2 regions of the Amycolatopsis sp. FBCC-B4732 genome follow, and region 1 is predicted to be linked to the other one. Evidence: predicted binding sites of a transcription regulator. Region 1 holds the regulator's gene; the other holds the start of a gene.
What was found. Region 1 encodes HspR, which represses chaperone genes until heat shock. Its sites were predicted from a motif close to ANNTTGAGTNNNNNNNACTCAANNT; they were not measured.

Region 1 (15,505 bases):
GTGACCCACCGGACCGTCGCGGCCGAGGCCGGCGTGCCGACGACGTCCACGACCTACCACTTCACCTCGCTCGACGACCTGCTGATCGCGACCCTCATCTCGTGCGCCCGCGACATGGCGACCGAGGTCTACTGGATGATCGACCGGGCCCGGTCACGCGGTTCGCGGGGCGCCGAGGAGGTCGCGGGCCTGCTGGCCGAGGCGCTGGGGCCGCGGCGCGGGCGCACGATGGCCGAGTACGAGCTGTACCTCCTGGCCGCGCGGAAGCCGGAGCTGCGCCCGGCCGCCCGGCGCTGGCTCGACGTGCTGACGTCGATGGTCCGCCACGACGACGAAGTGGCGTTCCGGGTGTTCCTCGCGGGCATCGACGGGCTGCTGATCCAGGGGCTCATCGACGACGAGCCGCCGTCCGCGGACGAGCTGCGTCCCGTCGTGGACTACCTGCTGAAACCACGTTGACGCCGGTCTTAGTTTCGGATCATGCGGATCTTCGGTGAGTACGAGCTGGACGACGACCGGGCGCGGCTGGACCTCGACGTGGTGTGGAAGTTCCTCTCCACCGAGGCCTACTGGGGCCGCTGGCGCACGCGCGCGCAGGTCGAGGCCGCCGTCGCCGGCTCGTGGCGGATCGTCGCCGCCTACCGCGGCGGCGAGCAGGTCGGCTTCGCGCGCGCCTTCTCCGACGGCGTCGGGTCGGCGTACCTGGCCGACGTGTTCGTCGTCGACTCCGCGCGCGGCACCGGGCTCGGCAAGGAGCTCGTCCGGGAGATGATCGACAACGGGCCCGGCGCCGGGTTCCGCTGGATGCTGCACACCGCCGACGCGCACGGGCTGTACCGCCAGTTCGGCTTCGGCGAGCACACCAAGGGCCGTTACCTGGAACGCGAAGGCGTCAACCAGGAAGCCCTGCGCTGATCCGGCGCCGGTCTTCCCCGGCGCCGGATCAGACCGTGGAACTCAGCCCTTGTTCTCGTACACCGGCGTGAGCACGGCGCGCGCCAGCGTGTGGCCGAACATGTTAAAGCCCAGGAATGCCGGTGTCGCGTCCTCCGGCACCTCGAGTTTGTCGACGTCCAGCGCGTGCACGGCGAAGTAGTACCGGTGCGGGCCGTGCCCGGGCGGGGGCGCGGCGCCGAGGAACTGCTTGACCCCGCCGTCGCCCTTCAGCGTCACCGCGCCTTCGGGGAGGCCGGAGCCGTCGCCCGCGCCGGAGGCCAGCTCCGTCACCGAAGCCGGGACGTTGAACACGGCCCAGTGCCAGAAACCGCTGCCGGTGGGGGCGTCCGGGTCGTAGCAGGTGATCGCGAAGCTCTTCGTCTCGGCCGGGAAGCCCTCCCACGCCAGCTGCGGCGAACGGTCCTCGCCGCCGGCGCCGAAGATGCCGGACAAGTGGGGCGTGGCCAGGGTTTCACCGTCGGCGACGTCGGTGCTCGTGAGGGTGAACGACGGCACGTCGGGCAGGGATTCGTACGGGCCGGGTGCTTGCGGCATGGATCCTCCTGATCACGGAACTGGAGTCTTGCGCCAGGTTAGGCCCCCGGGACGGCCCCCGCGTGTCAGGGACGGATCTCAGGGTCATTCGGGGGGTTACCCCCATGTACTCGATCCCGCCCCGGCCATAACGTTCCTCACGCAGGGGAAACAACACTGAGGGGATCACGACCATGGCGCGCCCGCTCTTGGCTCTGGGTGGCATCGTCCTGATCGGCGTGGGGCTGGCGACCGCGTTCGGCTGGGGCTGGGGATCGGATTTCGAGAACAGCAAGACGCTCTCGGAGACGATCCGCAGCGTGAAGCTGGAAGGCGACTCGGGATCCGTGAAGATCCGCACCGGTTCGGGGCCGTCCACCGTGCACCAGTCGGTCAACTACCACTGGCGGAGCAAGCCGGGCGACACGTTCTACCGCGTCGACGGCGACCAGCTCGTGCTCACCGACTGCGGGAACAACTGCTCGGTCGACTTCGAGGTCGTCGTGCCGGAAGGCGTGCCGGTCAGCGGAAAGCTGGACTCCGGCGGGCTGGACGTCCGCGGGGTGGCCAGTGTGGACGTTCAGGCCGATTCGGGGCACGCCAAGGTCGAAGACGTACCGGGGCTGGTGAAGCTGCGGCTGGAAAGCGGCGGGATCGACCTGGAACACGTCGGTGAGGTCCAGGTGCACGCCAGTTCCGGCAGCATCGAGGGCAAGGGCGTGCGCGGCCCGGTCGACGTGACGTCCGAAAGCGGCAGCGTCGAGTTTTCGCTCGACCAGGCGAACAACGTGAAGGTGAAGGCCGACAGCGGGAGCGTCGACGTCACCGTGCCGGGTGGGCCGTACCGCGTCGTCGGCGACAGCGACAGCGGGCACCGCGACATCGACGTGCCGACCGACGGCTCCGCGCCGCACACGCTCGACCTCACGACCGACAGCGGCAGCGTCACGGTCCGCGCGGCCTGACTTTTCCTTACTACGGGGGACTTTTTCCGATGGGCAAGATCGAACGGCGCGTGCTGGCTGCCGCGCTGCTGGGCGCGGTGGCGATGTTCGGGGTCGTCGGCTTCGCGCGTGGTGGGTCCGCGGTGACTCCGGCGCAGGGGGTGCCGGTCACCGCGGATTCCCACTATCGAGTGACTTCCTGGGTGGGTACGCCCGCGGAAGTCGTTGTGCGGCAAGGAAACTCCGATTTCTTCTTCTCTTCCTGGACCTCGCGCCGCTCCTGATCCTGTCGGGGGTCGCTGTTAGGAATGGGGTGCGCCGAAGGACGGCGTGCAGGGGGAGGGATTCCAGCATGGATCTGCGCCGGTTCGCCGCGGTCGCCGCGGCGGTCGTGGTCATGGCGGCGGTGCCGTCCGTCGCCGAAGCTTCGGGCCTGTCTTGGCGGCCGTGCGCCACCCAGCAGGAGCCGGCGGCGGAGTGCGCGGCGGTCGACGTCCCGATCGACCGCGCGAGACCGGAGCTGGGGACGGCGCGGCTCGCGCTGGCCCGGCTGCCCGCGCTGGACCCGGTCCACCGGATCGGCTCGCTGCTGGTGAACCCGGGCGGGCCGGGCGGTTCCGGCGTCGGGTTCGTGCAGTTCGGCGGGCTCGCCTCGCCGGAGCTCGCCCGGCTGCGGCAGCGGTTCGACGTCGTGGGCTTCGATCCGCGCGGAGACTGGTTCAGCACACCGCGCATCACGTGCGGGCCGACGTTGTGGGAGCCGGCGCTCGACCGGTTCCCGGCGTCCCGGCCGGCGTTCGACGCGCTGGTGGCGCACAACCGCGAGGCGGGCGAAGACTGCCTGGCCCGCACCGGGCCGCTGCTCGCGAACGCGGACACGCAGAGCGCGGCCGAGGACATCGAGACGATCCGCGCCGCACTGGGCGAGTCGAAGATCTCGTGGCTGGGCCTGTCCTACGGCACCGAACTGGGCGCGGTCTACGCGTCGAAGCACCCCGGCCGGGTGCGCACGATGGTGCTCGACGGCGCCGTCGACCACGCCCGGCCGTTGCGCCAGGCGATCCTCGAGGAAGCCGCGGCGACCGAAGACGCGCTGGTCCGGTTCGCGGACTGGTGCCGCGGTTCGGCCGAGTGCGACTTGCGGGGACGTGACGTCCTCCAGTTCTACGACGACGTCGTGGCCCGTGCGGCGCACGGCGCGGTGTGGGCGAGCGACCTGGGCCGCTCGGCGACGGCCGACGAAATCTCGGCCGGTGTCTACAACCACCTCTACCTCCGGGACGAATGGCCGGCGCTGGGCAAGGCGCTGGCCGCCGCCGGCGGGGAGTTCCCCGACGCCAAGGGGCTGACCGAGCGGAACCAGTTCCTTTCCCCGATCTACGGGGCTTACCGGGCGATCGGCTGCCACGACTTCCCGTCGCCGTTCACCGGGCCGGTGGACATGGCCGCGATGGCCGGGTTGCTCCGCGTCGTGGCCCCGCACAGCTGGCGGTACTCCGAATACTGGGACTTCACGAGCGGCTGCACCGGCTGGCCGGTCCCGGCGAAGAACCCGCCGCAGCCCCACCCGGTGCACGGCGCCCCGCCCATCCTGGTGGTCGGCGGCGCCCACGACCCGGCCACGCCGCTGTCCTGGGCCCGCGGCCTGGCGGCGAGCATCGACGGCTCGGCCCTGCTCACCCGCACCGACGACGGTCACACGGGCCTGTTCAACTCGGCCTGCGCCCGCGTGGTCGAGGTGGAGTACCTGGTGAGCGGGCTCACACCCGGTTCTCACCGACTCTGCGGCCGAACCCGGGAACAAGAACCGGCACCGGCTCGTTAGGCTGGGTACGAAGGTTGAGCGCACTCGACTCAAGTCCGGCTTGACGGGGCCCGCGAAGACCAGACTAAACTTGCCACGTACCCGCTCAAGGCGGGGACGAACGTGCAGGTCACGAACATAGCAGGCTTACACAGGAGGAAAGCACCATGGCGCGAGCGGTCGGCATCGACCTCGGCACGACCAACTCGGTCGTCGCCGTCCTTGAGGGCGGCGAGCCGACGGTCATCGCCAACTCTGAAGGTTCCCGGACCACCCCCTCGATCGTCGCCTTCGCCAAGAACGGCGAAGTGCTGACCGGTCAGCCGGCGAAGAACCAGGCCGTGACGAACGTCGACCGGACGATCCGGTCCGTGAAGCGGCACATCGGCACCGACTGGAAGACCGAGATCGACGGCAAGAACTACACGTCGCAGGAGATCAGCGCCCGGGTGCTGATGAAGCTCAAGCGCGACGCCGAGGCGTACCTGGGCGAGACCATCACCGACGCGGTGATCACCGTCCCGGCGTACTTCGAGGACGCGCAGCGGCAGGCCACCAAGGAAGCCGGGCAGATCGCCGGCCTGAACGTGCTCCGCATCGTCAACGAGCCGACCGCTGCCGCGCTGGCGTACGGCCTGGACAAGGGCGAGAAGGAACAGACCATCCTGGTCTTCGACCTCGGTGGCGGCACGTTCGACGTCTCGCTGCTGGAGATCGGCGAGGGTGTCGTCGAGGTCCGCGCGACCTCCGGTGACAACCACCTCGGTGGCGACGACTGGGACGAGCGCATCGTCAAGTGGCTGGTCGACAAGTTCAAGGCCACGAACGGCATCGACCTGACCAAGGACAAGATGGCGCTGCAGCGCATCCGCGAGGCGTCGGAGAAGGCGAAGATCGAGCTGTCCAGCTCGAACTCGGCCAGCATCAACCTGCCCTACATCACCGTGGACGCGGACAAGAACCCGCTGTTCCTCGACGAGACGCTGTCGCGCGCCGAGTTCCAGAAGATCACCTCGGACCTGCTCGAGCGCACCCGGAACCCGTTCAACAACGTCATCCGGGACGCGGGCATCGCCGTCGGCGACATCGACCACGTCGTGCTCGTCGGTGGTTCCACCCGCATGCCGGCCGTGTCCGAGCTGGTCAAGGAGCTGACCGGCGGCCGCGAGCCGAACAAGGGCGTGAACCCGGACGAGGTCGTCGCGGTCGGCGCGGCGCTGCAGGCCGGTGTGCTCAAGGGTGAGGTCAAGGACGTCCTGCTGCTGGACGTGACCCCGCTGTCGCTGGGCATCGAGACCAAGGGTGGCGTGTTCACCAAGCTCATCGAGCGCAACACCACGATCCCGACCAAGCGCTCGGAGATCTTCTCCACCGCGGACGACAACCAGCCGTCGGTGCAGATCCAGGTGTTCCAGGGTGAGCGCGAGATCGCCGCGCACAACAAGAAGCTCGGCATGTTCGAGCTGACCGGTCTCCCGCCCGCCCCGCGTGGCGTGCCGCAGATCGAGGTCACCTTCGACATCGACGCGAACGGCATCGTGCACGTCCTGGCCAAGGACCTCGGCACGAACAAGGAGCAGTCGATGACGATCACCGGTGGCTCCGCGCTGCCGAAGGACGACATCGAGCGCATGGTCAAGGACGCCGAGGCGCACGCCGAGGAAGACAAGACCCGCCGCGAAGAGGCCGAGACCCGCAACCAGGCCGAGACGCTGGTCTACCAGACCGAAAAGTTCCTCAAGGACAACGACGACAAGCTGCCCGAGGAACTCAAGGGCAAGGTCAAGTCCGCGATCGACGAGGCCAACGAAGCCCTTAAGGGCACGGACTCGACCAAGATCCGCGAGGCGATCGAGAAGCTGAACACCGCTTCGCAGGAGCTGGGCACCGCCCTGTACGCCAACGCGAACGCCGACGCGGCGGCCGGTGCGGCCGGTGCCTCCGGCGCGGCCGGGGACGCCGGTGCGGCCGGCGGCCAGGCCAAGGCCGATGACGTGGTGGACGCCGAGATCGTCGAAGAGGACGAGAAGAAGTGACCCACAGCTACGACGAATCCGAGAGCCAGGGCCGAGGCCCCGAGGAGCCGGTGGTCGTGCGGGATCGGCGTCGGGTGGACCCCCAGACCGGGCAGGTCCGCCCGCCCGGTCCGGCCCACGCCGCGCCGGAGCCGGACGAGGCGCCCGTGGAACACGCGGGTCCCTCGCTCGGCGAGTCCATTGTGGACGACTCGGTGTCGGTGGTCTCCGACGTGGAGAAGGAGCTGTCCGAGCGCACCGCCGACCTCCAGCGCCTGCAGGCGGAGTACGCCAACTACCGCAAGCGGGTCGAGCGCGACCGCGAGGCGGTCGTCCTCGGCGCGAAGGCGACCGTGGTGAACGACCTGCTGCCGCTGCTCGACGACCTCGAGCGGGCCGAGCAGCACGGTGACCTCACCGGCGCGTTCAAGGCGGTCGGCGACAAGCTGATCAGCGGCCTGCAGCGCGCGGGGCTCGAGTCGTTCGGCAACGAGGGCGAGCCCTTCGACCCGAGCGTGCACGAAGCCGTGCAGCACAACACCTCGCCGGACGTGGCGGGCCCGACGGTCACCGTGGTCATGCGCCGCGGTTACCGCTTCGGGGACCGCGTACTGCGGGCGGCGCTGGTCGGCGTGACCGACCACGAGCCCGGCGCGGCCCCGGTGGACCCGCCCGTCGGTGGCGAGCTGCCACTCGGCGGCGGAGTCGATGAACAGCAGCAGTAAGACGTATCCGGTTCAAGTGGGAGGAGGAGACGCCCGATGAGTGCACGGGAATGGATCGGTAAGGACTTCTACCGTGAACTGGGCGTCTCTTCCGACGCCACCTCGGACGAGATCAAGAAGGCCTACCGGAAGCTGGCTAAGGAGAACCACCCGGACGCGAACGCCGGCAACGCCGACGCGGAGCAGAAGTTCAAGGCGGTCTCCGAGGCGTACGGCGTGCTCTCCGACGCGAGCAAGCGCAAGGAGTACGACGAAGCGCGGCGGCTGTTCGGCAGCGGGGGCGGGTTCAACTTCCCCGGCGGTGGCGGCGGCACCGGCAGCTTCGACGTCGGGGACATCTTCGGCCAGGCCGGCGCCAACCAGCAGGGTGGCTTCGGCGGCCTCGGGGACATCCTCGGCGGGCTGTTCGGCCGCGGCCGCGGGCCGGCGGGCGCGACGGCGAACCGGCCGCAGCGCGGTGCCGACGTCGAGACGGACGTCCGGATCGACTTCACCGAGGCGGTCAAGGGCGCGACCCTGCCGCTGCGGCTGTCGAGCCCGGCGACCTGTTCGACGTGCAGCGGCAACGGTGCGAAGCCGGGCACGTCGCCGCGGACCTGCCCGACCTGTTCCGGTTCGGGGCTGGTCAGCCGCAGCCAGGGTGCCTTCGCGTTCTCGGAGCCGTGCCGCGACTGCCGCGGCCGCGGGACGATCATCGACGACCCGTGCCCCGAGTGCGGCGGCGAAGGCGTCAGCACGCGGACCCGCACGCTGACCGTCCGGATCCCGCCGGGCGTCGACGACGACCAGCGGATCCGGCTGGCCGGTCAGGGCGAGCCGGGCCGGGGCGGCGCGCAGGCGGGCGACCTGTACGTCCGGGTGCACGTGGCTCCGCACAAGCTGTTCGGGCGCAAGGCGCTCGACCTGACGGTCACCGTGCCGGTCGACTTCACCGAACTGGTGCTCGGCACCACGATCACGGTGCCGACGCTCGAAGGCAAGGTCTCGCTCAAGGTGCCGCCGGGCACCGCGAGCGGCCGGGTGCTGCGCGTGCGCGGCAAGGGCATCGCCAAGCGCGACGGTGCGCAAGGTGACCTGCTCGTCACCCTCCAGGCGGCGATTCCCGCCAAACTGGACGACAAGGCGCGCGAAGCACTGCAGGCGTACGCCGAGTCGATGGCCGGGCACGACCCCCGGCCCGAGATCACTGAGCTGCTCGAAGGCAGGTGAGTGGGATGTTCGGCGGGATCCCGCAGGAAGGCGACGAAGAGACCCCGGTGTTCGTCATCTCGGTGGCGGCCCAGCTCGCCGGGATGCACGCGCAGACGTTGCGCACCTACGACCGGCAGGGCCTGGTGTCACCGGGCCGCACCTCCGGTGGCGGGCGGCGCTACTCGATGCGGGACATCGCGCTGCTGCGCGAGGTCCAGCGCCTGTCGCAGGAGGACGGCGTCAACCTGGCCGGCATCAAGCGCATCATCGAGCTGGAGAACCAGGTCGACGCGCTGCGGGCCCGGATCACCGAGCTGACCGAGGAACTGGCCGCGGCGTACGTGGCCGGCGAACAGGCCGCGGCGGCCGCGCACGCGTCCTACCGCCGGGACCTCGTGCCGCTCAACCAGCAGACCGCCATGGTGGTCTGGCGTCCCAAGCGCCGCTGAGCACGTGAACCGCGAAGGCCTCCCCGGGTGACCGGGGAGGCCTTCGTGCGTCAGAGCTCCAGCCGCGGCCAGGCCGCGAGGTCGGCCAGCATCCGGCGGTCGTGCGTCGCGACGACCACCGCGGCCGGGGTCTTCAGCAAGGCCTCGGTCAGCTCCTCGACGAGCACCGCCGACAGGTGGTTGGTCGGCTCGTCGAAGACGAGCACGTCCGGCCGTCCGGCCAGCCGCAGGGCGAGGTCGAGCCGGCGTTGCTGACCCTGCGACATCCGCCCGACCGGGGTGCGCAGCGCTTCGGCGTCGAGCAGTCCCATCGCCGAAACCGGGACGCCCGCTCGCTCGAACAGCGCGCGAGCGGTGAGCTCTTCAGGCCACGCCGGGACTTCCTGGCCGATCAGGGCCACTTTCGCGCGGGCCAGGTGCCGGACCGAACCCGTTGTCGGCGTGAGCTTTCCGGCGAGCGCGGACAGCAGCGTCGACTTGCCCGCACCGTTCTCGCCGGTGACCAGCAGCCGGTCGCCGCGGTCGAGTGACAGCGTCACCGGGCCGGTGAGCCGTCCGGCGACGCCGACGTCGTCCAGGCGGACGAGCGCCTGAGCGCCGGAGCCGAGATCCGGCCACCGCAACGACAACGGCGGTTCGGGCACGGTGACGCGGTGCGCTTCGAGCGCGGCCCGTTCCCGGTTGAGGGCCTGGACGACGCCGGGCGCGCGGCTCTGCCGCTGGTGCCGTCCGGTGCCCTTGTCCGGGCGCCAGCCGGTGCTGAGCCGGTCGCGGGCCTGCGCCACCGCGGCGGTGAGCTGCCGATGGGCGTCCTGCTGCTCCTCGTGGTCCTGCACCCACCGCTCCCGGTCGCGGCGGCGCCCGTCCCGCCAGGCGTCGTAACCCCCGGCGTACCGGCGCGGACGGCCGTCCTGGCTGGGGCTGAGGTCGAGGAACTCGGTCGCGACGTCGGCCAGCAGCGCCCGGTCGTGGCTGACCAGCGCGACCCCGCCGTCGTGCCCGCGCAGGCGGGCGGTGAGGAACGCGAGGCCGGCGGCGTCGAGGTGGTTGCCGGGCTCGTCGAGCAGCAGGAAGTCGTACCGCGCGCCGAGCAGGCAGGCCAGCCGCACGCGGTAGCGCTGCCCCACCGAAAGCGTGCTCAGCGCCCGGCCGCGGTCGGCACAGGCGTCGAGCGCTTCGAGCGCGACGTCGACGCGGCGCTCGGCGTCCCACGCGTCGAGGCGCGTGGCCGCGTCGAGCGCGACAGCGTAGCGATCTTCGGCGCCTTCGGCCGACTTCGCGAGATCTTCAGTGGCGGTATCGAGGGCGCTCAGGGCGGCGTGGACGTCCCGCAACGCCGCGGTGGTCAGCGTCCCGACGGTCTCGCCGGACCGGAACGGCAGCGCCTGCCGCGCGATCCCGACGGTGCCGGTCCGGTGCACGACCCCGTGATCGGGCGCGCGAAGGCCGGCGAGGACGTGCAGCAACGTGGTTTTGCCACGCCCGTTCTCGCCGACGACGGCCAGCCGCGACCGGGCGGAAACGGTGACGCTGACGTCGTGCAGCACCCGGCGCGAGCCGAGCGTGACGCCGACGCCTTCCGCGCGCAGGTGGACGGGCTGGGAGGAAAGAGGGGAAGACAAGGGTGGCTCCGCGGCTCAGGAGGGAGCCGGGCAGCGCGGAAGCGGCCGCCCGGCAAGGACCGGAACGGCGGGCAGAAAAGGGGGTGCACCGCCGTCAGCGGCGGTTCCGCAACCTCATGAAGACGGGACAGGAGTACATGATCGCGAGGCTAACCCGCGCGGAGGGGGACGGCCAAGCGAATAACCGACCGGACGGCGAGGGCCGGCCCGCGCGAGCGCGGGAGCGGCCGACCGGCGCGCGGCAGCCGCGGGCAGCCCCTCCCGGGTGCCCGCGGCTTCGTGTCGCGGTCAAGCCTTGAAGTTCAGCAGCTGCTTCACCTCTGCCGTCCGCGACTCGATCACCCGGCGGGCCAGGTCGCGGGCCTCGGCGTTCACGCCGCCGGAAGTTCCGTTCTCCGACTGGGCCAGCTCCACCGCGCCTTGCTGCTGGCCGGTCAGCACGTCGAGGAACTTGCGGGTGAACTCCTGGTCCGGCGCCGACTTCAGCGCTCCCACCAGGTCCGGGGCCGTCATCTTCATGCCGCCGTGGCCCGCGTGGGCTTGGGGGTTCGCGTCCATCGTCTCGGGCTCGTTCCAGGCTCGGAGCCAGCCCTTCACCTGGTCGACCTCGGTCCGCTGCGTCACCTCGATCGCCGCCGCCAGTTCCTTCAGCGGGGCCGGAACCGCGCGGCCCGCGGCGAGGTGGGCGATCTCGATCCCCTGCTCGTTCTGCGGGATCAGCATCTGCAGGAACATCACGTCGGCCGCGTTGTGGGACGGGGCGGCCGGCGTCGCGCCGCTGCTGCATCCGGTCAGCAGCAGCGCGACGACGGCCAGGACCAGCCTCACTGGCGCTGCCAGAGGGCCGGGGTGTTCGGCGGCTCCCAGCCCGCGATCGCCGTGTGCGGCTGGAGGCAGCGGTAGCTCGCGCCGTTGTACGTCACGACGTCGCCCGCCTTGTACGCCGTGCCCGCCGACCAGGTGCCGGTCGACGGCGGGGTCGTCGTCGGGGGCGGGGTCGTGGTGGGCGGCGGGGTCGTGGTCGGGGGCGGCGTGGTGGTGGGCGGCGGAGTGGTGCCCCCGCCGCCGACCTGCAGGTCGACGCAGCTGTAGAACGCGTTGGCCGTGTCCGAGATGTTCCAGATGGCCAGCACCTTGATCCGGCCCGAGTACCCGGCCAGGTTCACCGTGTGCGACAGCGTCGGCGGCGGCTGCTGGTTGTTGCCGTTGAAGACCGCGACGCGCGTGTTGCCGACGTAGTACTCGTAGTTCGTCGTCGAGTGGCGGGCGGTGAACACCCAGTTGAACGTCACCGTGCTGCCGACGGACTTCGCGGGCCACGCCTTCGATTCGTCGTTCAGCTGGGCGAACTGGGACAGCCCGCCGTTGCAGCTGCGCAGCCCCTTCGGGCCTTCGACGCTCTGCGGTTCGTAGACGATCTCGCCGCAGTTCGAGACCTTCCCGGCCGCGCAGTTGGCCTGCCGGCTGGGCGGGTCGGAGATGTACCCGTGGGCACTCGCGGTGGCCGCGGGGAGGACGACGACCAGCACCGGCGCCAGCAGGGCACCGGCCGCGGCCGCGAAGAGCTTTCGTTTCCAGGTCATTTCGGCTCCTCGAGGGGGAACAGCTCTGTTCCGGAGGGAGGACGAACGAGCACATCCGGGGAAGATGTGGTCTAGACCATAAGTCGATTCGGGCACAACGGTCAACGAACTACCGCCGTTCGACGATTTCGCTGCTCCGCTCGGCTCAGTGCGAAGGTCGGGACGGCTGCTGCAGGTGTTCGCCGAAGAAAGACGTCACTCGGCGCCAGGCGTCTTCCGACGCTTCGTGGTGGTAGGTGAACCCGATCACCTTGAGCAGCAGGTTCAGCGGCAGGGCGACGTCGATCTTGTTCGCGAACCCGTGGCTCGCGCCCGGGTACTCCTTGACGTCGTGCGGGATCTCGCGCTCGGTGAGCGCCGTCTCGAGCTTCGCCGCCGCGCCGCGCAGCGAGAAGTCCTTCTTGCCGAAGCTGGCGACGACCGGGCAGGCGTCGTCGAGCACCGACAGGTTCTTCGGTAGCTGCCCGTAGTACGGCGCCGACGCCTCGAACCCGCGGGCCGCCGCGACGAGGGCGAAGCCGCCGCCCATGCAGAAGCCGGCGATGCCGATCCGGCCCGTGCAGTCCGGGCGGGCGGCGAGCAGCGCGCGGGACGCCTCGATGTCGTCGAAGCTGCGCCCCCGGTTGGCGAACATGTCCGAAAACACCCGGCGCACGCAGCGGCGCATGCCCCCGCGCGAGTACAGGTCCGGGCTGAGCGCCAAGAAGCCCTCGGCGGCGAAGCGGTCGGTGATGTTCTTCGTGTCCTGGCTCAGCCCGAAAGCGTCGTGGACGAGCACCACACCGGGGTGCGGCCCTTCGCCGGCGGGTTCCGCCAGGTAGCCGCCGATGGTGCCGTCCGAAACCGGAATCGTCATCTCCATATCGGCGACGATAGCGCGTTCAATCCAGGGTGAACGGGTCGTACGAAATCCGTTCCAGGTCGATCCCCTTGGCGAGCAGCTTCGCGATGGTGGATTGGATCATCGGCGGCGAACCGGAAACGAGGACGTCGTGGTTCTTCCACGAGCCCCGCTGCGTCACGGCGTGCGCGAGCGTGCCGCGGTCGCCGCCGGCCACCGCGCCTTCCTCGGTGACCGGCGTGACCGTCAGCCATTTGGACGTCGCGGCCAGCCGGCGCAAATCGTCCAATGCGTACAAATCTTCCGGTCTTCGGCCGCCGAAGAACAGGTGTACCGGCGGATTACGCTTCCAGCGCGCGAGGTCGTCGATGATCGCCATCAGCGGCGTGATGCCGGTGCCGCCGCCGATCAGCAGCAGGCGCCGCTTGGTGGTGGTCGGCCGCACGTCGAGCGCGCCCATCGACGGCCCGAGGCGCCAGACGTCACCCGGCCGGGTGTGGTTGACGATGCTGCCGCTGACCCAGCCGCCGGGCACCGCGCGCACGTGGAACGTGAGCTGCCCGTCGCCGCGCGGCGCGTTCGCCGGGGACAGGTACCGCCAGAACCGGGGCCGCTGCGGCACTTCGACGCTGACGTACCCGCCGGCGCGGTACGGCAGCAGCCCCTCGGTGTGCACCTTCACCAGCGCGACGTCGCGGGCGAGTTTCCGGTGCTCCAGCACGGTCGCCGACCACGCCGCCGGCCCGGTCTCCGCCTGCGCCGCCTCGCGCATGGTCTTGGCGATGAGCCCGTACGCCGAGGTCCACGCCGATTCGACCTCGTGCGTCCACTTCTCCTTGAGGAACCGCTTGAGCGCCGCGATCAGCGCCACGCCGACGGCGTCGTAGTGGCGGGAGACGACGGCGAACTTGCGGTGGTCGCGGCCCAGCTGGCCGAGGAAGGTGACCAGCTCGTCGGGCCGGTCGACCATCTGCACGACGTACACGAGCGCGCGCAGCAGCCTGCTCCGCTGGGTCGACATGGTGACCGGGAACAGGTCGCGGCAATCGGGGGCGATCACGAACAACGCGCCGTAGAAGTACTGCGCCAGTTCGTCGGCTCTCGGCTCGACGGCCGCAAAACTTTCACGAATCAATCGTGCCAGTTCGCGACCTTCCACAGCCGAAACAGGAAGTGTCTCGGGCAGCGTGGAGATCTTCACGGATTCAGCATTCATCGGGAACGGTAATCTCCAGTCGTGCACAGGTAAAAGCGCCGTCCATGCGGCGTCGCTGTCGCGGTGCCGCCCCCGAGGGTTTCCGACTGTAGGCGCATTCCCGTGCAGATGCGCGTGATTCCGCGTGGTCCCGCTCGATCGGAGCAATTTGGACACACCGGGTCAACCCGATCTGGCACTGCGTAAAAACGATCAGTTCACGGTGAAATGTTCACCGGACAGGAGTATTGCCTTTCCGGTGTTACGGGAATCAGTCGATCGTGAACGGATCGTATTGGATCTGGTCCAGTGCGCTGCCCGCCACGAGCATGCGCGAGACCGTCGCGCGGATCATCGCCGGCGAGCCGGACACGAGGATGTCGTGGCCGGGCCAGGCGCCGTAGCGCGTGACGGCCTCGGCCAGCGTGCCCTGCTCGAACCCGGGGACGTCGCCGCCGCGCTCCACCACCGGCGAGATGGTGAGCCACGGGTTGATGGCCGCGAGCGCGCGCAGCTCTTCGAGGTCGTAGAGGTCCTCACGGGACGGTCCGCCGTAGAAGAGGTGCGTCTTCGGGTTCTCACCCCACAGCGCGAGGTGGTCGAGGATCGAGCGCAGCGGCGCCACGCCGGTGCCGCCGGCGATCATCAGCACGCCTCGTGACGCTTCGCGGTCGACCGTCAGCCGGCCGAGTGGCGGGCCGAGCCGCCAGACGTCGCCGGGCTGGGTGTGGCTGACGATGGCGCGGGAGACCCAGCCGCCGTCGACCGCGCGGACGTGGAACTCGATGCCGCCGTCCTCGCGCGGCGCGTTCGCCGGCGAAAGGTAGCGCCACAGCCGCGGCCGCTGCGGCACTTCGACGCTCATGTACTGGCCGGGGTGGTAGGGCACCGGCTGCTCCGGCCGCAGCCGGACGAGGGCGAGGTCCCAGGTCAGCCGCCGGTGCTCGACCACGGTGGCGTGCCACGACGGCGGGTTCTGGTCGGCCGCGGCGGCGTCCTGCATGGCCCGCGCGGCGATCGTGAAGGCCTCGGCCCACGCGCGTTCGACCTCCGGCGTCCACTCCCGGCCGAGGTGGTTCTTGAGCGACGCGAGCAGGGCCGTCCCGACTGCTTCGTAGTGCCGCGGCACCACGCCGAACTTGCGGTGATCGCGCCCGAGCTGGCGCAGGAACGGCGCCAGGTCGTCGGGCCGGTCCACCATCTGCACGATGTGCACCAGCGCGCGGACCAGCCGGCCGCGCTGGATCTCCATGTTGATCGGGAAGAAGTCGCGCGTGGTGGGGGCCAGGGTGAACAGCATCCCGTAAAAGAACTGGGAGATGTCCGCGATGTACGGCTCGGACTTCGCCCAGCTGTCCCGGATGAGCTTGACCATCGCGGCGACGGCGGCGGGGGCTTCACGCGGGGCCGAAGACCTGGGGAGCGGGCTGACCGAGTCGGCGGTCATGAGGGGTTGTTCACGGGTCGGGGACCGCCTCCTGGGTCCATCGCCACTGCAGCCACCTCGTCACTCGAACGCGCCGCGCGCGCGGCCCGTCCGCAGGGTAGCCGCCGGGCGGCCTTTTGCCCGCATTGTTGCTCCGACCGGGTGTATTTCCGCCGGTGGGAGCGTGGGCGACCTCACCGACCGGATGGTTGCCCTGAGCAAGCGTCCGGCAATAAACTT
Region 2 (15,505 bases), 820 kb from region 1:
TCACGACCACTCCTCCGCTCCACCAGTTCCGTTACGCAGGGGTGACAGGACTTGAACCTGCAACCTGCGGTTTTGGAGACCGCTGCTCTGCCAATTGAGCTACACCCCTGTGGAGCCCCGATCGCTCGGGGCCCCGGAGGACGCATTCCAGCATCCCCACCATCCAGGCGGGGATGACCGTAGTGCGTTCCAAGTCCCGAAGTCTACGGCAAGCCTCACGAGAGCCCGCAACCGCGCCCCCCGATCGACCGCCGAACCCCGGTCGGCCTGCGGAACACTCCCCGCCGGCGACGTGATCATGCCAGGATGTCCGCCATGACGGACACCCCCGGTCGGATGGTGGTGGCCGGGATGCGCCTCGGGCTCGCGCTGCCCCAGTACGGCGCCCTCGCCGACCCCGCTGCCGTCGCGCGCTTCGCGACCGCCGCGGAGGACCTCGGCTACGGGTCGCTCTGGGTCGGCGACCGGATCCTGACGCCGCGGGAGCCGTCGGACCTCTACCCGGGCGGCGGGACGCCGGAGCACCCGTACCCGGAAGAGTTCGAGACCTTCGCCGACCCGTTCACGACGCTGGCCACCGCGGCCGCCGTGACCCGGACGGCCCGCCTCGGGATGAGCGCGCTGACCGGCCCGGTCTATTCCCCGGTTCTGCTCGCCAGGGCCCTGACCTCGCTCGACCTGGCCAGCTCGGGACGGCTGGACGTCGGCTTCGGGCTGGGCTGGCTGCGCGAGGAGTACTTCGCGACCGGGGTCCCGTGGGCGGGCCGGGGCAAGCGGCTCGAAGCGGTCCTCGACGCGCTGGAGGCGTTGTGGACCGGCGACCCGGTGGCGCACGAAGGCCCGCAGTGGCGGATCGCGCCGTCGACGGTGGGCCTGCGGCCGGCGCAGGAACCGCGGCCGCCGGTGCTGCTCGGCGGGTTCTCCCCGCCGGCGCTGACCCGGGTCGGGCGCCGCGCGGACGGCTGGCTGGCCGGGTGGATGCCGAAGCAGTACCTCGACGGCCTCTGGTCGGTCGCCCGCGAAGCCGCCGAGCAGGCCGGTCGTGACCCGGACGCGCTGCGCCGGGTGCTGCGGATCAACCCGAGACAGGGCACCGGCGTCGAAACGGTCGCCGACGTCCTCCCCTGCCTCGACGTGGCCGCCGAGCTGGGCATCTCCGAGGTGCTCGTCGACCTGCACTACGTCGCGCGGGACGTCGACCACGCCCTGGAGCTGGCCGGGGACCTCATCGCCAAGGCAGGCTGAGCGCCCAGCGAAAGTGTGACGCAAGTCTCTCTTCAGCTGTAATAGTTCTATTATAGTTAGAACTATGTTGGTCCGGATCGATCCCAGCTCCACCGAGCCGATCTTCGAGCAGGTGGCGGCGTCGCTGCGCCGCTCGCTGGGCGACGGCAGCCCCGCGCCCGGGGAGCAGCTGCCGCCCGCGCGGGAGCTGGCGGCGTCGCTGGAGATCAACGTCCACACCGTGCTGCGGGCGTACGCGCTGCTGCGCGACGAGGGCCTGATCGACCTGCGGCGACGCCGGGGCGCGGTCGTGCTCGGCGGCGCGTCGTCGCGGGCCCGGCTCGCCGAGCTGGCCGGGGAACTGGTCCGCGAGGCCAAGCGCGCGGGCGTCGGCCTGGACGAACTCACCGGGGTGCTGAAGGAGAAGTACACATGACCAAGCTGATCCGGGTCCTGCTCGCCACCGCCGTGCCGCCGGGCGCCGCGCTCGCCGTCACCGGCGTCCTCGCCGACGCCTGGGCGGACCGCCTGCCCGACCCCCTCGCGACGCACTGGAACGGCGGGCCGAACGGCTCCACCCCGTTCACGGTGTTCGTCACCGCGTGCCTGGCGCTCGGCGCGGTCGCCGTCGTCCTCCTGGCGACGTCGGGGGTCACCGCGCTGCGCCGGGGCCGGCCGCTGCCCCGCCTGACCGTCGGCGTGGGCGCCGCGTTCGCCGCGCTGCCGTCCGCGGTGCTGCTTTCCGTGCTCGTCTCGAACCTCGACGCGCCGGACTGGCTCGCGGCGGGCACCGGCGCCACCGTGGTGTTCTTCATGCTGGGCGCGGCCGTCCTCGGCGCGGTCGCGGCGGTCGTGGGCGGCCCGCCGTCGCCGGTCCGCGAAGAGTCGGCCCACCGGCCGAGCGTCGGGCTCGAACCGGGTCAGCGCGCGTTCTGGTCGGGCCGGGCGGCGAACCCGGCGATGCTCTGGGCGCTGCTCCTGGTCCCCGTCGCGATCGGCCTCCTGCCGGCCGGGCTCCCCTGGCCGACGGCCGCCTGGATCGCGTTCGTCGGCGCCGCGGTCACCGCGCTGACGTACCGGCTCAAGGCGACCGTGGACGCCAAGGGCGTGACGATCCGCTTCGGCCTCCTCGGCTTCCCCTGGCGGCACCTGAAGCTGGCGAGCATCCGCGAGGCGACGGCGCGCGACCTGGCGACGTTCGGCGACGGCGGCCTCGGCCTGCGCTTCAACCCGGTGACCGGCACGACGGCGTACAAGGTGCGCGGCGGCCCCGCGCTGGCGTTGTCGCTGGAGAACGGCCGGAGCGTGCTGGTCAGCGTGGACGACCCGGAGACCGGCGCCGGGCTGGTGAACGACCTGATCGCGCGGCGGATCACCCGGATTGGCTAGCTCGCCGGGCGCACTCCTTCGGTAGAAACGAAGAAGTGGCGAAGAAAAGCGGTGGGGGCGGCTGTCTCGTCGTCGTACTCGTACTCGCACTACTCGGCTTCGGGTACTACAAGTGGCAGCACGGCTCGTCCTCGGCACCACCGGACGGCGCGGACACCGGCGGCGGTTCGGGCCGCTACGTGGCGCTGGGCGACTCGTACACGTCGTCGCCGCGCACCGGGCGGCAGGCGGGCACCCCGGCGGGCTGCGAGCGCTCGGACGACAACTACCCGCACGTGGTCTCGGCGAAGCTGAAGCCGGCCCAGTTCGCCGACGTCAGCTGCGGCGGCGCGACGACCGCGCACCTGACGGCCCCGCAGAAGACGGGCAACGGCACGAACCCGGCGCAGCTGGACGCGGTCACGAAGGACACGACGCTGGTGACGATCGGCATCGGCGGCAACGACGTCGGCTTCTTCGCGTACGCGGCGGGCTGCGCGACGGCGCACTCGACGGCGTCGCCGTGCAAGGACAAGCTGACCGCGGGCGGCCACGACCAGCTCGCCGAGCGGATCGACGCGGCCGCCCCGAAGGTCGGCGCGATCCTGGACCGCATCCACACGAAGGCCCCGAAGGCGAAGGTCGTGGTGGTCGGCTACCCGACGGTCCTCCCGGACGGCGACGGCTGCTGGCCGATCCTCCCCTTCGGCCGCGGCGACATCGCGTACTTCCGCGAGGAGCTGGGCAAGCTGAACAAGATGCTCGAGGACCAGGCGGACGCCCACCGCGCGGGCTACGCGGACACGGCGACCCCGGGCAAGGGCCACGACGTCTGCTCGGCGTCGGACACGCGGTGGGTGGAGGGCCTGCTGCCCGCCTCGCCGGCCGCCCCGCTGCACCCGAACGCGAGGGGTGAGCAGGGCATGGCCGACGCGGTGCTGTCGGTGCTGAAGCTGCCTTAGCCGGTCGACCGGCGGGCGGCGGAGGCTCAGGTGCGGACGAGCGCCTGGGGCTTCCCGAGCACCGTCTTGCCGTCGAACTTCACCACGAGGTCGATCCGCGCCGTGCCGTCGTCCTTGACGTCGCCGACCTTGCCCGTGATCTCCACCAGGGCGCCCTCCGGCGTGTTCGGGACGACCACCGGGCGGGTGAAGCGGGCGCTGAAGTCGACCAGGCGGCCCGGGTCGCCGAGCCAGTCCGTCACCACGCGGCCGGCCACCGCCATCGTCAGCATGCCGTGGGCGATGACGTCCGGGAGGCCGACGTCCTTCGCGAACGCCTCGTTCCAGTGGATCGGGTTGAAGTCGAGCGCCGCGCCGGCGTAGCGAACCAGCTGTTCACGGGTGATCCGGACCTCGAGGGCGGGCAGTTCGTCGCCGGTGTTCACGCGTCCTCCCCCCGCACCACGAGCTGGGCGCGCGTGGTGGCGATGTGCGCGCCGTCGCCGTCGGTGATTTCGGCGCGCAGGTTGATGAAGTCGTTGCCGGCCCGGGCCATGATCCGGTCGATGTGGGTCGTCAGCAGCAGCGTGTCGCCGGCGTGGGCCGGGCGGCTGTAGGTGAACTGCTGGTCGCCGTGGACCATCCGCGAGTAGTCGAGGCCGAGCTCGGGATCCGTGACGATCGAGTTGATCGACGCGAGGTTGATGATCGTGAGGAACGTCGGGGGCGCGACGACGTCCGGGTGGCCGGCCGCGCGGGCCGCCTCCGGGTCGCGGTAGAGCGGGTTGGCGTCGCCGATCGCGTCGGCGAACTCCCGGATCTTCTCCCGGCTCACTTCGTAGCTGGTCTGCGGCGGGTAGACCCGCCCGGTGAACGACTCGTCCAAAGGCACGCCGGCCAGGCTACCAACAGCAAAGAGCCGCCCAGGTGGTCCTGGGCGGCTCTTCGAAGCTGGTGTGAACGCGCTACGTCAGCGGGTTTCCTTGTGCGTCCGGTGCGTACCGCAGTTCGGGCAGAACTTCTTCATCTCCAGGCGATCCGGGTTGTTGCGCCGGTTCTTCTTGGTGATGTAGTTGCGGTGCTTGCACTCTTCGCACGCCAGCGTGATCTTGGGTCGCACGTCGGTGGCAGCCACAGCGTTTCCTTCTCTCTCAGGTCCGGGGGCCAGCCCCGTCGTTACCGCGTAGCGGTGGCCGGACTTGAACCGGCGACACAGCGATTATGAGCCGCTTGCTCTGCCAACTGAGCTACACCGCCCTTACATGACCCAAGCCGCGACACGCAGGCGTGACGCGGCTGAGGTCGTGAGCCCCTTTACGGAATCGAACCGTAGACCTTCTCCTTACCATGGAGACGCTCTGCCGACTGAGCTAAAGGGGCCTGGCCTCTCGCGAGGACTTGGAAAGGTTAGCAAGCCCCGTCACCCGGCCGTGCAACCGGGGTCGATTAACCCGAAAACCTCAGGTCAGCAGGGTCAGCACGGTCTCCGAGTGCCGCCCCGGCGAGCGCGCGGTGCGGGCCTGCAGCCACGCCTCCAGGCGGTCTTCCGGCAGCGGCCGCGAGATCAGGTAGCCCTGCGCGACGTCGCAGCCCATCGCCTCCAGCTGGTCGCGGGCGACGTCCTCCTCGACGCCTTCCGCCACCACCGTGAGCCCGAGCGAATGGCCGAGCTCGACGATCGAGCGGACCACCGCGAGGTCGCCGAGGTCGGTGCCCATGCCGAGGACGAAGCTCTTGTCGATCTTGACCTGGTCGACCGGCAGCTGCCGCAGGTAGGCCAGCGACGAGTAGCCCGTGCCGAAGTCGTCCACCGCCAGCACGATGCCCAGCGAGTGCAGCTCGCGCAGGATCGGCAGTGCCTTCTGCGGGTCGGACATCACCCCGGACTCGGTCAGCTCGAACGTCAGCAGCTCCGGCGGGATGCCGTGGTGCTCCAGCTCGCGGGCGACCTTGTCCGGGAAGTCCTCGTCGGCCAGGTTCCGCACCGACAGGTTCACCGCGACCGAGATCCGCAGGCCTTCGTCGAGCCACTTGCGGCAGCGCTTGAGCGCCTCGCCGAGCACGAACGACGTCAGCACGCCGATCAGGCCGGCCGCCTCGATGGCCGGGACGAACTCGTCCGGGCCGAGCCTGCCGAACTCCGGGTGCACCCAGCGGACGAGCGCCTCGACGCCGGCCACCTGCCGGTTCGGCAGGGTGATCTTCGGCTGGTAGTGGACGCTGACCTGGCCGTCCTCGAGTGACTGCCGGAACTGCGTGACCATCTGGAAGCGGCGCAGGAAGATCTGGCCCATGCTCGGCACGTAGCCGCGGACCTCTTCGCCGCCCTTCGTGGCGCGAACGGCGACGTCGGCGCGCTGCAGCAGGCCTTCGATGTCGACGACGTCGCCCGACTCCTCGGGGGTCGTCGTCGCGTAGCCGATCATCGCGTTCGCCTCGACCGAGAGCCGGTCCACCGGGTACGGCGCGGAAAGCCCTTCGCGCAGCCGTTCCGCGGCGTCGTGGGCCTCCTCCGGCGGGCAGCCGACGAGCAGGGCCGCGAAGGACGCGCCTTCCAGCCGGGCGAGCGGGACGTCGGGGCCGAGCGCGTCGCGGATGCGGCGGGCGGCGGCGATGACCATCCGGTCGGCCCACGCGTAGCCGAGCGCGTCGCTGACCGTGGAGAAGACGTCGAGGTCGATGCGCAGCACCACGGCGTGCGCGTAGTCCCGCAGCGGTTCCTTCGCCACCTGCCGGAAGCCCAGCCGGTTGAGGTGCCCGGTGAGCGGGTCGTGGTAGGCGTCGTGGCGCAGCGTCGCCAGCAGCCGCCGGTTGTCCAGCGACGTCGCGAGGTGGCTGGCCATCGTGCCGAGCAGCTGGACGTCGTACTTGCCGAACCCGCGCCAGCGCGAGAGCCGGTCGTGCGCCTCGACGACGCCGAGCAGCTGGTTCGCGCTGCGCAGCGGGACGACGAGCGCCTCCTGCGCGCCGCGGTCGAGCAGCGCCGCGCGGACGTCGGGGTTGGCCTCGGTGATCCGGAAGTGCCGGACGTGCGCGCCGGGCAGCCGCAGCAGCGGGTCGTCGGCGGCGGGGTCGGCGGGCGGCAGGTCGTCGCCCGCGACGACGACCCGCAGCGGGTCCTTCGCCTCGAGCCGCAGCCGGAGCACGACGCGGCCCGCGGCGAGCTGGTCCTTGATGCGCTCGGCGATCGTCGCCCACTCGCGGACGTCGACGCCGCCGACGAGCTCGTCGGCGCGGCCGGCCGGGCGGGCCGCGGCCAGCTGGCCCGAACGGGCGACCATCAGGCTGACGTCGGAGAGCGCTTCCATGTCCCGCTGCTCCCGCAGCAGGTCCGAATAGGCCCAGTACAACGCGGTCAGGCCGAGGAAGACGGCGAGCACCAGCGGCCACGCCTTGGGCGTGTTCGAAATGACGAGGTAGCCGGAGAGGCCGACGGACGCGTTGACGAACCCGACGACCAGGATCCGCGCGGTCAGCCGGACGGCGGTGCTGACCCGCATCCGGCGCCGCAGCACGCGGACCGCGGCCAGCGCGAGCAGCGTGCTCACCAGCGGCGCGGTCAGGGTGCCCGCCAGCGCGGCCACCCACGGGAACTTGTCGCCGCCACCCGCGCCGACGGCGTACTTGACCAGTCCGGCGACGGCGAACGCGCCGGTGATCTCGAGCAGGAACGCGCCCGCGTTGTAGAGGACGCGGCCGGAGACCTTCCGCGCGAGCAGCGTGCCGATGCCGGCGACCAGGTGCGCGGCCAGCACGACTTCGAACGGCGCGACGAAGAACCCGATGACGAGCGGGATCTCGGTGAAGGAGATGGTCCACGAGATGCCGCTGCGGACGTCGACGTTGATGCCGAGCTGTTCGGCGAGCAGGAACGCGACCGCGAGGACCGGCCCGATCCAGAGCAGCTTGCTGTCCCAGTGGAACGGTTGCCACGAGCCGACGGCGAACGCGGCGACGAGCCCGAGGCTCAGCACCGCGAAGGTGTACACGCGGAAGCGGCGTTCGTCCGTGCGGGCTTCGGCGGAGGCGGCGGGTTGGGGTGGTGTCCCGGAAGCGGCTCCCGGCCCGGGCTGCGCCTGCGCGACGGCGTCGCCGTGGGCGTTGGTGTCCGGCATCCGACCTTCCCTCCCAGCTTGTCCACCGGTGTTGATCCGTGACTTCGGGTGTGGACAAGGGCCATACCGTACCCCGTAGGGCGTACCCGTGTCCCTTTCGAGACAGTAGGAGATCACCCCAGGGTTAACAATGCCTCGAACGCGCTGACCTGCGTGGACCAAGGGGTGAAACATCGGGTGGCGAACCAGGGGTCGGTCCTCTGCGCACGACGTCCCGGGTAGCGCTTCAATGAACCCATGCACAGCGACGTGATAGCCACCGAACACGCGGCCCGGCTCGCGGCGGTGGATCCCCTGCTCCCCGGTTCCTCTCCCTTCGAAGCGGCCGAAAGCGCGGTGGTGCTGGAGGTCGCGACCGCCGGCTCGGCCGCTTCCGGCCTCGCCTCGCGCATCCAGGTCGACCAGGACGCGCCGAACGCGCCGTGGCGGGCGCTGACCGAGCACCGGCTCGACCTCCAGCTCGCCGGCCCGCAGCCGGCGGCCGCCCTCGACGCCCTCCTCACCCGATGGGATGAACATCTGCGCGCGGTCGCCGAGCGCGGCGACACCGAGACCGCGGCGATCGTGCCGCGCGCGAGCCGGGACGCCGCCGGCACGCGGGAAATGCTGCACCACGGGTTCGCCCCGCTGCGGGTGGTCGCGGTCCGCCCGGCGGACCGGATGATCCCGGCCGGCCCGCGCGGCACGCCCGGCGTCAAGATCCGCCGCGCCGAGCCCGGCGACCTCGAAACCGCCGTCGAGCTGGGCTTGGAGCTGCACACCTTCGACGCGCAGTACGGCACGGTCAACTTCCGCAAGGGCATCGAGGACATCATGGCCAAGGACCTGGCCGAGCAGCTGGCCCGGCCGGAGCCGCCGCTGTGGATCGCCGAGCTGTACGGCCGTCCGCTCGGCATGGTCAACGTCCAGCACCCCGGCGAGACCGGCTGGATCAGCGACCGCGTCAAAGCGTCCCGCGTCGGCTACCTCTCTTCGCTGGCCGTCGCGGAGACGGCGCGGTCGTCCGGTGTCGGCACCGCGCTGGCCACGCACGCCCACCACGTCCTGGACGAAGAAGGCGCCGACGTCGTCCTCCTGCACCACGCGGCGGCGAACCCGCTGTCGACGCCGTTCTGGTACGCGCAGGGCTACCGACCGCTGTGGACGTACTGGCAGCGCCGGCCGGCCGTTCGCTGAACGACTGGCGGCTTACCCCGGCCGGCCGGTCCTTATAGGCTGGTCCCGCGAGGAGCGAGGGGAGCCGGGAGTGAGCGACCAGCGGGATTCGGCGCCGAGAGCGCCCGAGGGCGTCGACACCGAGAAGCCGTCCGCGGCCCGGATCTACGACTGGTACCTGGGCGGCACCCAGAACTGGGCCGTGGACCGCGAGTTCGGCAGGCGCATGGAGCAGCAGTGGCCGCTGGTGCGCCCGGGCTCGAAGCAGAACCGCGAGTTCATGAACCGCGCGGTCCGGGCGGCCCTGCGCGCGGGGATCCGCCAGTTCATCGACCTCGGCTCCGGCGTCCCGACGGCGGGCAACGTGCACGAGGTCGTCGAGGCCGAGCTGCCCGACGAGCACGACGCGAAGGTGGTGTACGTCGACTACGAGCCGGTCGCGGTCGCGCACGCGACGCTGATCCTCGAAGAGGAGGCCGCGACCGACTGGGCCGGCATCGTCCAGGCGGACATGCGGGACGCGAAGGCCGTCCTGCGCGCCGAGGAGACGAAGCGGCTCATCGACTTTTCGCAGCCGGTCTGCCTGATGATGATGGCGGTGCTGCACTTCGTCGGCCCGGACGACGACCCCGAAGGCATCCTGGCGGCGTACCGCGACAAGCTCGCGCCGGGCAGCTGGCTGGCGATTTCCCAGATGAGCGAGGGCGACGGCACAGGCCCGCACCTGGACGGGCTGCGCTGGTTCGTCGAGCAGTACCGCAAGACGAGCAACCCGGTGTGGCTGCGCGACCGCGACGAGATCGAGCCGCTGTTCGGCGACTGGCCGCTGCTCGAGCCGGGCATCGTGCACCTGCCGGACTGGCGGCCGGACCGGAAGCTGAACGCGCTGGAGGCGGAAGCGCGTCCGTTCGCTTGGTGCGGCATCGCGGCCCGACCGGGCGCCTGACCTGCAGCCGCGCCGATCGCCCCGCCGCGGTACTCGCTGATCGACTGGGCCGAGCCGGCGTGGCCGCGTCCGGCGGTCGAGCTCGTGCCCTGAATTCGACGACCAGCCGCTGCCGTCGCCGGAGATCACGGCGTTGCCGGGTTGGCGGCCCGACCAACCCCCTGACCTGCACTTTCCCTGATCGCTGTGGGCGAACGCACCATCGGAAACAAACACACCCATCGGAGAGTTGAGCTAGGCAGACTCAACTAACCGAGGAGTGCACATGTCCGACACCCGCCTCCTGCCCGTGCTCCCGCTCGATGACGACGTCGTGCTGCCGGGCATGGTCGTCCCGCTCGACCTCACCGACACCGAGACGCGGGCCGCGGTGGAGTCCGCCCAGGCGAACACCCCGAGCCAGGCTTCCTTCCCCGGCATCCGGTCGACCGGCGCCACCAAGGCCGAGGTCCTCATCGTCCCGCGCGTCCACGGCGAGTACGCCGAGTTCGGCACCGTCGCCACGGTCGAGCGCATCGGCCGCGTGCCCGGTGGCAAGGCCGCCGTGCTGCTGCGCGGCACGTCCCGCGCGCTCGTCGGCCGGATCGCCGACGGCCCCGGCGCCGCCCGCTGGGTGCACGCCGAGGACGCCCCCGAAACCACGAACGACCGGACCGCGCCGCTCGCGGCCGAGTACAAGGCCGTCGTCATCTCGATCCTCCAGCAGCGCGGCGGCTGGCAGCTGATCGACGCCGTCCAGCAGGTCGAAGACGGCTCCGCGATCGCCGACCTGTCCGGCAACGCGCCGTACCTCGACACCGACCAGAAGCTCGAGCTGCTGACCACGCTCGACGTCAGCGCACGCCTGGAGAAGGCGCTCGAGTGGAGCAAGGAGCACCTGGCCGAGCTCGAGGTCACCGACACGATCCGCAAGGACGTCGCCGAGGGCATGGAGAAGCAGCAGAAGGAATTCCTGCTGCGCCGCCAGCTCGAAGCGATCCGCAAGGAGCTCGGCGAGCTCGACGGCACCGCTGACGAGACGGACTACCGCGCCCGCGTCGAAGGCGCTGAGCTGCCGGACGCCGTCAAGAAGGCCGCGCTGGCCGAAGTGGACAAGCTGGACCGCACGTCCGAGCAGTCCCCCGAAGGCGGCTGGATCCGCACCTGGCTGGACACCGTCCTGGAGCTGCCCTGGACCGAGCGCACCGAGGACGTCTACGACATCGCGGCCGCGCGGGCGGTGCTCGACGCCGACCACGCCGGTCTCGACGACGTCAAGGAACGCATCATCGAGTACTTGGCCGTGCGCAAGCGCCGCGCGGAATCGGGCCTCGCCCCGGTCGGCGGACGGCGTTCCGGCGCGGTGCTCGCCCTCGCGGGCCCTCCCGGGGTCGGCAAGACGTCGCTGGGTGAGTCCGTCGCGAAGGCCATGGGCCGCAAGTTCGTCCGCGTCGCGCTGGGCGGCATCCGCGACGAGGCGGAGATCCGCGGGCACCGCCGCACGTACGTCGGCGCGCTGCCCGGCCGGATCGTCCGCGCCATCAAGGAAGCCGGCTCGATGAACCCGGTCGTGCTGCTCGACGAGATCGACAAGGTGGGCGCCGACTACCGCGGCGACCCGACCGCGGCGCTGCTCGAAGTGCTGGACCCGGAGCAGAACCACACGTTCCGCGACCACTACCTCGAGGTCGAGCTGGACCTGTCCGACGTCGTGTTCCTGGCGACGGCCAACGCGCTCGAGACCATCCCCGGCCCGCTGCTGGACCGCATGGAGCTCGTCACGCTGGACGGCTACACCGAGCACGAGAAGGTCACCATCGCCCGCGACCACCTGCTCCCCCGCGAGCTGGAGCGCGCCGGCCTGGGCACCGCCGACGTGGTGCTGACCGATGCCGCGTTCAGCCGGATCGCCACCGAGTACACCCGCGAGGCGGGCGTGCGCAACGCGAACCGGACCATCGCGAAGGTGCTGCGGAAGATCACGACCAAGGTCGCGCTGGACGAGGTTTCGCTGCCGCTGACGGTGGACGCGCCCGATCTGGACACCTACCTCGGCCGTCCGCGGCACATCCCGGAGTCGTCGCTGCCGGCCTCGACCCAGCGCACGGCGACCCCGGGCGTGGCGACCGGCCTGGCGGTGACCGGCGCCGGCGGTGACGTCCTCTACATCGAGGCGTCGCTGGCCGACGAGGAGTCCGGCGCGTCCGGGCTGCAGCTGACCGGCCAGCTCGGCGACGTGATGAAGGAGTCGGTGCAGATCGCGCTGTCCTACCTTCGTTCGCACGGCGCGGAGCTGGAGCTGCCGGTGGGCGACCTGAAGAAGCGCGGCATCCACGTGCACGTCCCGGCGGGCGCGGTCCCGAAGGACGGGCCGTCGGCGGGCGTCACGATGACGACGGCGCTGGCGTCGCTGCTCTCGGGCCGTGTGGTCCGCGCCGACGTGGCGATGACCGGTGAGGTGTCGCTGACCGGCCGGGTGCTCCCGATCGGCGGCGTCAAGCAGAAGCTGCTGGCCGCGCACCGGGCGGGGATGAAGACGGTGATCATCCCGCAGCGCAACGAGCCGGACCTCGACGACGTCCCGGCCGAGGTGCTGTCCCAGCTGGACGTCCACGCGGTGGCGAACGTCCGCGAGGTCCTCGACCTCGCACTGACCCCGGCGTCCGCGCCGGTTCCCCAGGCGGCGTAACCCCGAGCGCCGCCACCCGACGAACGGCCGGTTTCCCCTTCCCCCGGGGAAACCGGCCGTTCGCGTGCGGTCAGAGCCGCCGGGCGGCGATCAGGTACCCGGTGCCGAGCCGTCCGGCGGCGGCGCCGCGGCCGACCGTCCTCTCCGGACGGTCAGGCGGACGCCGCACGAGGCGGTCGAGCGGCGGCACCAGCGCGGTCACGTCGTAGTACAGCGTGTCCTCGGGTTGCAGCCCGGCGCGCCACAGCTCGTGGCGCAGCCGCCGCGGCGCGTAAGCCTTGATGCCGGTGCGCCGCGCCCCGTGCCGGCGCGGGAAGTGGAAGGCTTCTTCGAGCCCGCCGAGCACGCGGCGCGCCGGCCAGTACAGCCCCCATTCGACGAGCCGGTAGGGACTGCGCGGGTTGAGCATGGTGACGACGGCGAGCCCGCCGGGCCGGACCACCCGCGCGATTTCGTGCAACGCCGGCCCGATGTCCACGTATTCGAGCACGCCCATGGCGAGCGCGATGTCGAAAGCGCCGTCCGCGAACGGCATTTCCCCGATGTCGCCGACGGCGAATTCCGCTTCTTTCCCGGCCCGTTCCCGGGCCGCGTCGACCATGGCGGCGGACCGGTCGCACCCGGTGACGGCGAAGTCCCCCGGCCGCCCGTCGAGCAGGTGCCGCACCATCATCCCCGGCCCGCACCCGACGTCGAGCAGCGCGCCACCGCACCGCCTTTCGAGCACCCGGTCCACGGCGTGCAGCCGGGACCGGTGGTACCGCGCGGTCGGCCCCGGCCCGGAGTAGCCGTCGGCGTAGTCGTCGACGAGCCGGGCATCGGCGTACTGGACCCGCACGAGCTGCTCGCGCGTCGGGCGTTCGAGCATCCCGGGTACCGGCATGTGCACCTCCATTGTCGACCCCTGCCCCCTGCGGTGGTCGGGCGGGTCACGGGCGCCGTTACCGATTCACGGAAGTATTTCGAAATGCGAGCGAAAGGGGGAACGAATCTTCACCCGTTGCGCGGCAGAATGCCCGCCGAATCGCGCGGACTCGGTATTCTTCGGCAATTCGCACAATCGCGGCATAGCAGACGAACCCGTGACCGAGCGGTCACGGGGTCGTCGTCATGGGGTGGCGGGTGAGGGATTCGAACCCCCGTAGGCGTAAGCCAACTGGTTTACAGCCAGTCCCCTTTGGCCACTCGGGTAACCCGCCAAGGCCGGGCGAACCGGCCGGGGAGAAGCTTACCCAACGGATCCGGACGGGGGTCAACCGGGATACCCGTGGCCCGGTGGGGGCTAGGCTGGGTGGCCCCTGACAAGCGAGTACGAGGTGTGAGGACACGTGGCGGATCCCTCTTTCGACGTCGTGAGCAAGGTCGACCGCCAGGAGGTGGACAACGCGCTCAACCAGGCGAGCAAGGAGCTCGGAACGCGGTTCGACTTCCGCGGCACGGGCACGACGATCAACTGGTCCGGCGAGGAGGCGATCGCGATCGAGTCCGAGACCGAGGAGCGCGCCCTGGCCGCGGTCGAGGTCTTCAAGGAGAAGCTGATCAAGCGCAGCATCTCCCTGAAGGCGTTCGAAGCGGACGAGCCGGCCCTCTCGGGCAAGATCTACAAGATCGGCGGCAAGATCCTCCAGGGCATCGCTTCGGACAAGGCGAAGCAGATCGCGAAGTTCATCCGCGACGAAGGCCCGAAGGGCGTCCAGGCCCAGATCCAGGGCGACCAGCTGCGGGTTTCGGGTAAGAAGAAAGACCAGCTGCAGGACGTGATCGCGTTGCTGAAGGGCAAGGACTTCGAGATCGCGCTGCAGTTCACGAACTACCGCTGACGTCACCGCGGGCACCCGGCGTCACCGGGTGCCCGCTCAGGACGGCGTCAGCGTCCAGCTCGCCTCGTACCCCGACACCTTCAGGTACCCCGGCCCCCGCACATCCCGCTCCACCTGCACGTCACCGATCTGGTTCAGCAGCAGGTCGCGGAACTCCCCCGCGTTGATCCACAGCGCGATGTTCCCCCGCGTCTTGGCCGTGAACCGCACCTTCGACACCCCGGCCGGCAGGCGCAACACGGCCTCGCCCTTGCCCTTCGACTCCTGCCCCGCCACCGCCGACGGCAGGCTGCGGAAATCGGAGATCGTCGCCGTCCACGCGGCGTTCGCGTGCACCGTCACCCGCTTCGTCGGCCGGCCCTCGTACGTGTTCAGCCACGTCGTGCCCTTGTACGCGCCGATCGCGTTGACCAGGCCGTGCTCGCCGCCGTCCGAGTCGATGATCACGTTCGACGAGCACTTCGGGCAGTCGAACGTGAAGAAGCCCATCTGGTCGGCCGGCCAGCTGGTCTCGAACTCGCCGCTGCCCTTGCCCGTGTGCGTCTCCGCCGGCACTTCACGAGGTGCCGGGGGCGCGGTCGACGTCGGCATCTGCACGGAGCCGCCGGACGACGCCTCCTCGATCGTCCCGTAGCCGACACCGGGCGTGCACCCCGCCGCCAGGACCAGGACGAGCACGCCGAACAGCCGTAGTTTCATCGTTCCCCCTCGGGGCCACCACCGGCCCCCCGTGAACTTTCGACGGCCCCCACCTCCGCGTTACCGTCACGGGCCGCGACTCGGTCACCCGATGGCGCACAGCAAACCCCCCGAACGCGCTAATGAGCCGTGTGACTGTCCACGGCGGACCCGATCAGCGTGTTGTAATCGCGCGATCACCGCGTGGAGAGGGTCCGGATGCGCCGCTTTCTCGTCTTCGTGCTGCCGCTGACGCTCATCGCGACGCTGCTCACCCCCGCGAGCGCCGCCGAGCGCCGTCAGCTCGTGCCCGGCTACGGCTCCTACGCCCGGCTCATCCGGCTCGACCACTCCGTCATCGGCCGCGGGCGCATCATCGCCACGCTGACCAGCGAAGACGCCGGCGGCAAGTTCACCCCGGTGCTGGAGAGCACCGACGAGGGCGAGTCCTTCCACGAGATCGGCGAGATCCACGACCCCGACGGCCGCTACGGCATGTGCTGCGGCACCGTCTACGAGCTGCCGCAACGCGTCGGCAAGCTCCGCGCCGGCACGCTGCTGTGGGCCGCGTCCTACCGGCAGGACGCCGG

Region 2: lon (endopeptidase La) is a predicted target of HspR. The motif match lies at 9,976-10,000, and genes of this name have one in related genera.

Annotation. Positions count from the first base shown of each region.
Region 1 covers NZ_CP095376.1:8,381,321-8,396,825, forward strand. Annotated here, with positions in the region: gene MUY14_RS37690 (TetR/AcrR family transcriptional regulator) at 1-459, shown strand, start outside; gene MUY14_RS37695 (GNAT family N-acetyltransferase) at 481-915, shown strand; gene MUY14_RS37700 (YbhB/YbcL family Raf kinase inhibitor-like protein) at 958-1,491, opposite strand; gene MUY14_RS37705 (DUF4097 family beta strand repeat-containing protein) at 1,665-2,435, shown strand; gene MUY14_RS37710 (hypothetical protein) at 2,465-2,698, shown strand; gene MUY14_RS37715 (alpha/beta hydrolase) at 2,767-4,239, shown strand; gene dnaK (molecular chaperone DnaK) at 4,386-6,254, shown strand; gene grpE (nucleotide exchange factor GrpE) at 6,251-6,958, shown strand; gene dnaJ (molecular chaperone DnaJ) at 6,995-8,167, shown strand; gene MUY14_RS37735 (heat shock protein transcriptional repressor HspR) at 8,173-8,598, shown strand; gene MUY14_RS37740 (ATP-binding cassette domain-containing protein) at 8,649-10,220, opposite strand; gene MUY14_RS37745 (DUF305 domain-containing protein) at 10,509-11,048, opposite strand; gene MUY14_RS37750 (lytic polysaccharide monooxygenase) at 11,045-11,803, opposite strand; gene MUY14_RS37755 (dienelactone hydrolase family protein) at 11,949-12,665, opposite strand; gene MUY14_RS37760 (globin domain-containing protein) at 12,685-13,788, opposite strand; gene MUY14_RS37765 (globin domain-containing protein) at 14,111-15,286, opposite strand.
Region 2 covers NZ_CP095376.1:7,565,410-7,580,914, forward strand. Annotated here, with positions in the region: gene secE (preprotein translocase subunit SecE) at 1-10, opposite strand, end outside; tRNA gene MUY14_RS33605 (tRNA-Trp) at 37-109, opposite strand; gene MUY14_RS33610 (TIGR03619 family F420-dependent LLM class oxidoreductase) at 316-1,245, shown strand; gene MUY14_RS33615 (GntR family transcriptional regulator) at 1,310-1,660, shown strand; gene MUY14_RS33620 (hypothetical protein) at 1,657-2,613, shown strand; gene MUY14_RS33625 (SGNH/GDSL hydrolase family protein) at 2,649-3,554, shown strand; gene MUY14_RS33630 (MaoC family dehydratase) at 3,581-3,979, opposite strand; gene MUY14_RS33635 (MaoC family dehydratase N-terminal domain-containing protein) at 3,976-4,425, opposite strand; gene rpmG (50S ribosomal protein L33) at 4,504-4,668, opposite strand; tRNA gene MUY14_RS33645 (tRNA-Met) at 4,718-4,790, opposite strand; tRNA gene MUY14_RS33650 (tRNA-Thr) at 4,841-4,913, opposite strand; gene MUY14_RS33655 (bifunctional diguanylate cyclase/phosphodiesterase) at 4,994-7,648, opposite strand; gene MUY14_RS33660 (GNAT family N-acetyltransferase) at 7,886-8,824, shown strand; gene MUY14_RS33665 (SAM-dependent methyltransferase) at 8,895-9,749, shown strand; gene lon (endopeptidase La) at 10,015-12,417, shown strand; gene MUY14_RS33675 (class I SAM-dependent methyltransferase) at 12,488-13,300, opposite strand; tRNA gene MUY14_RS33680 (tRNA-Tyr) at 13,534-13,616, opposite strand; gene MUY14_RS33685 (YajQ family cyclic di-GMP-binding protein) at 13,746-14,237, shown strand; gene MUY14_RS33690 (hypothetical protein) at 14,274-14,936, opposite strand; gene MUY14_RS33695 (sialidase family protein) at 15,135-15,505, shown strand, end outside.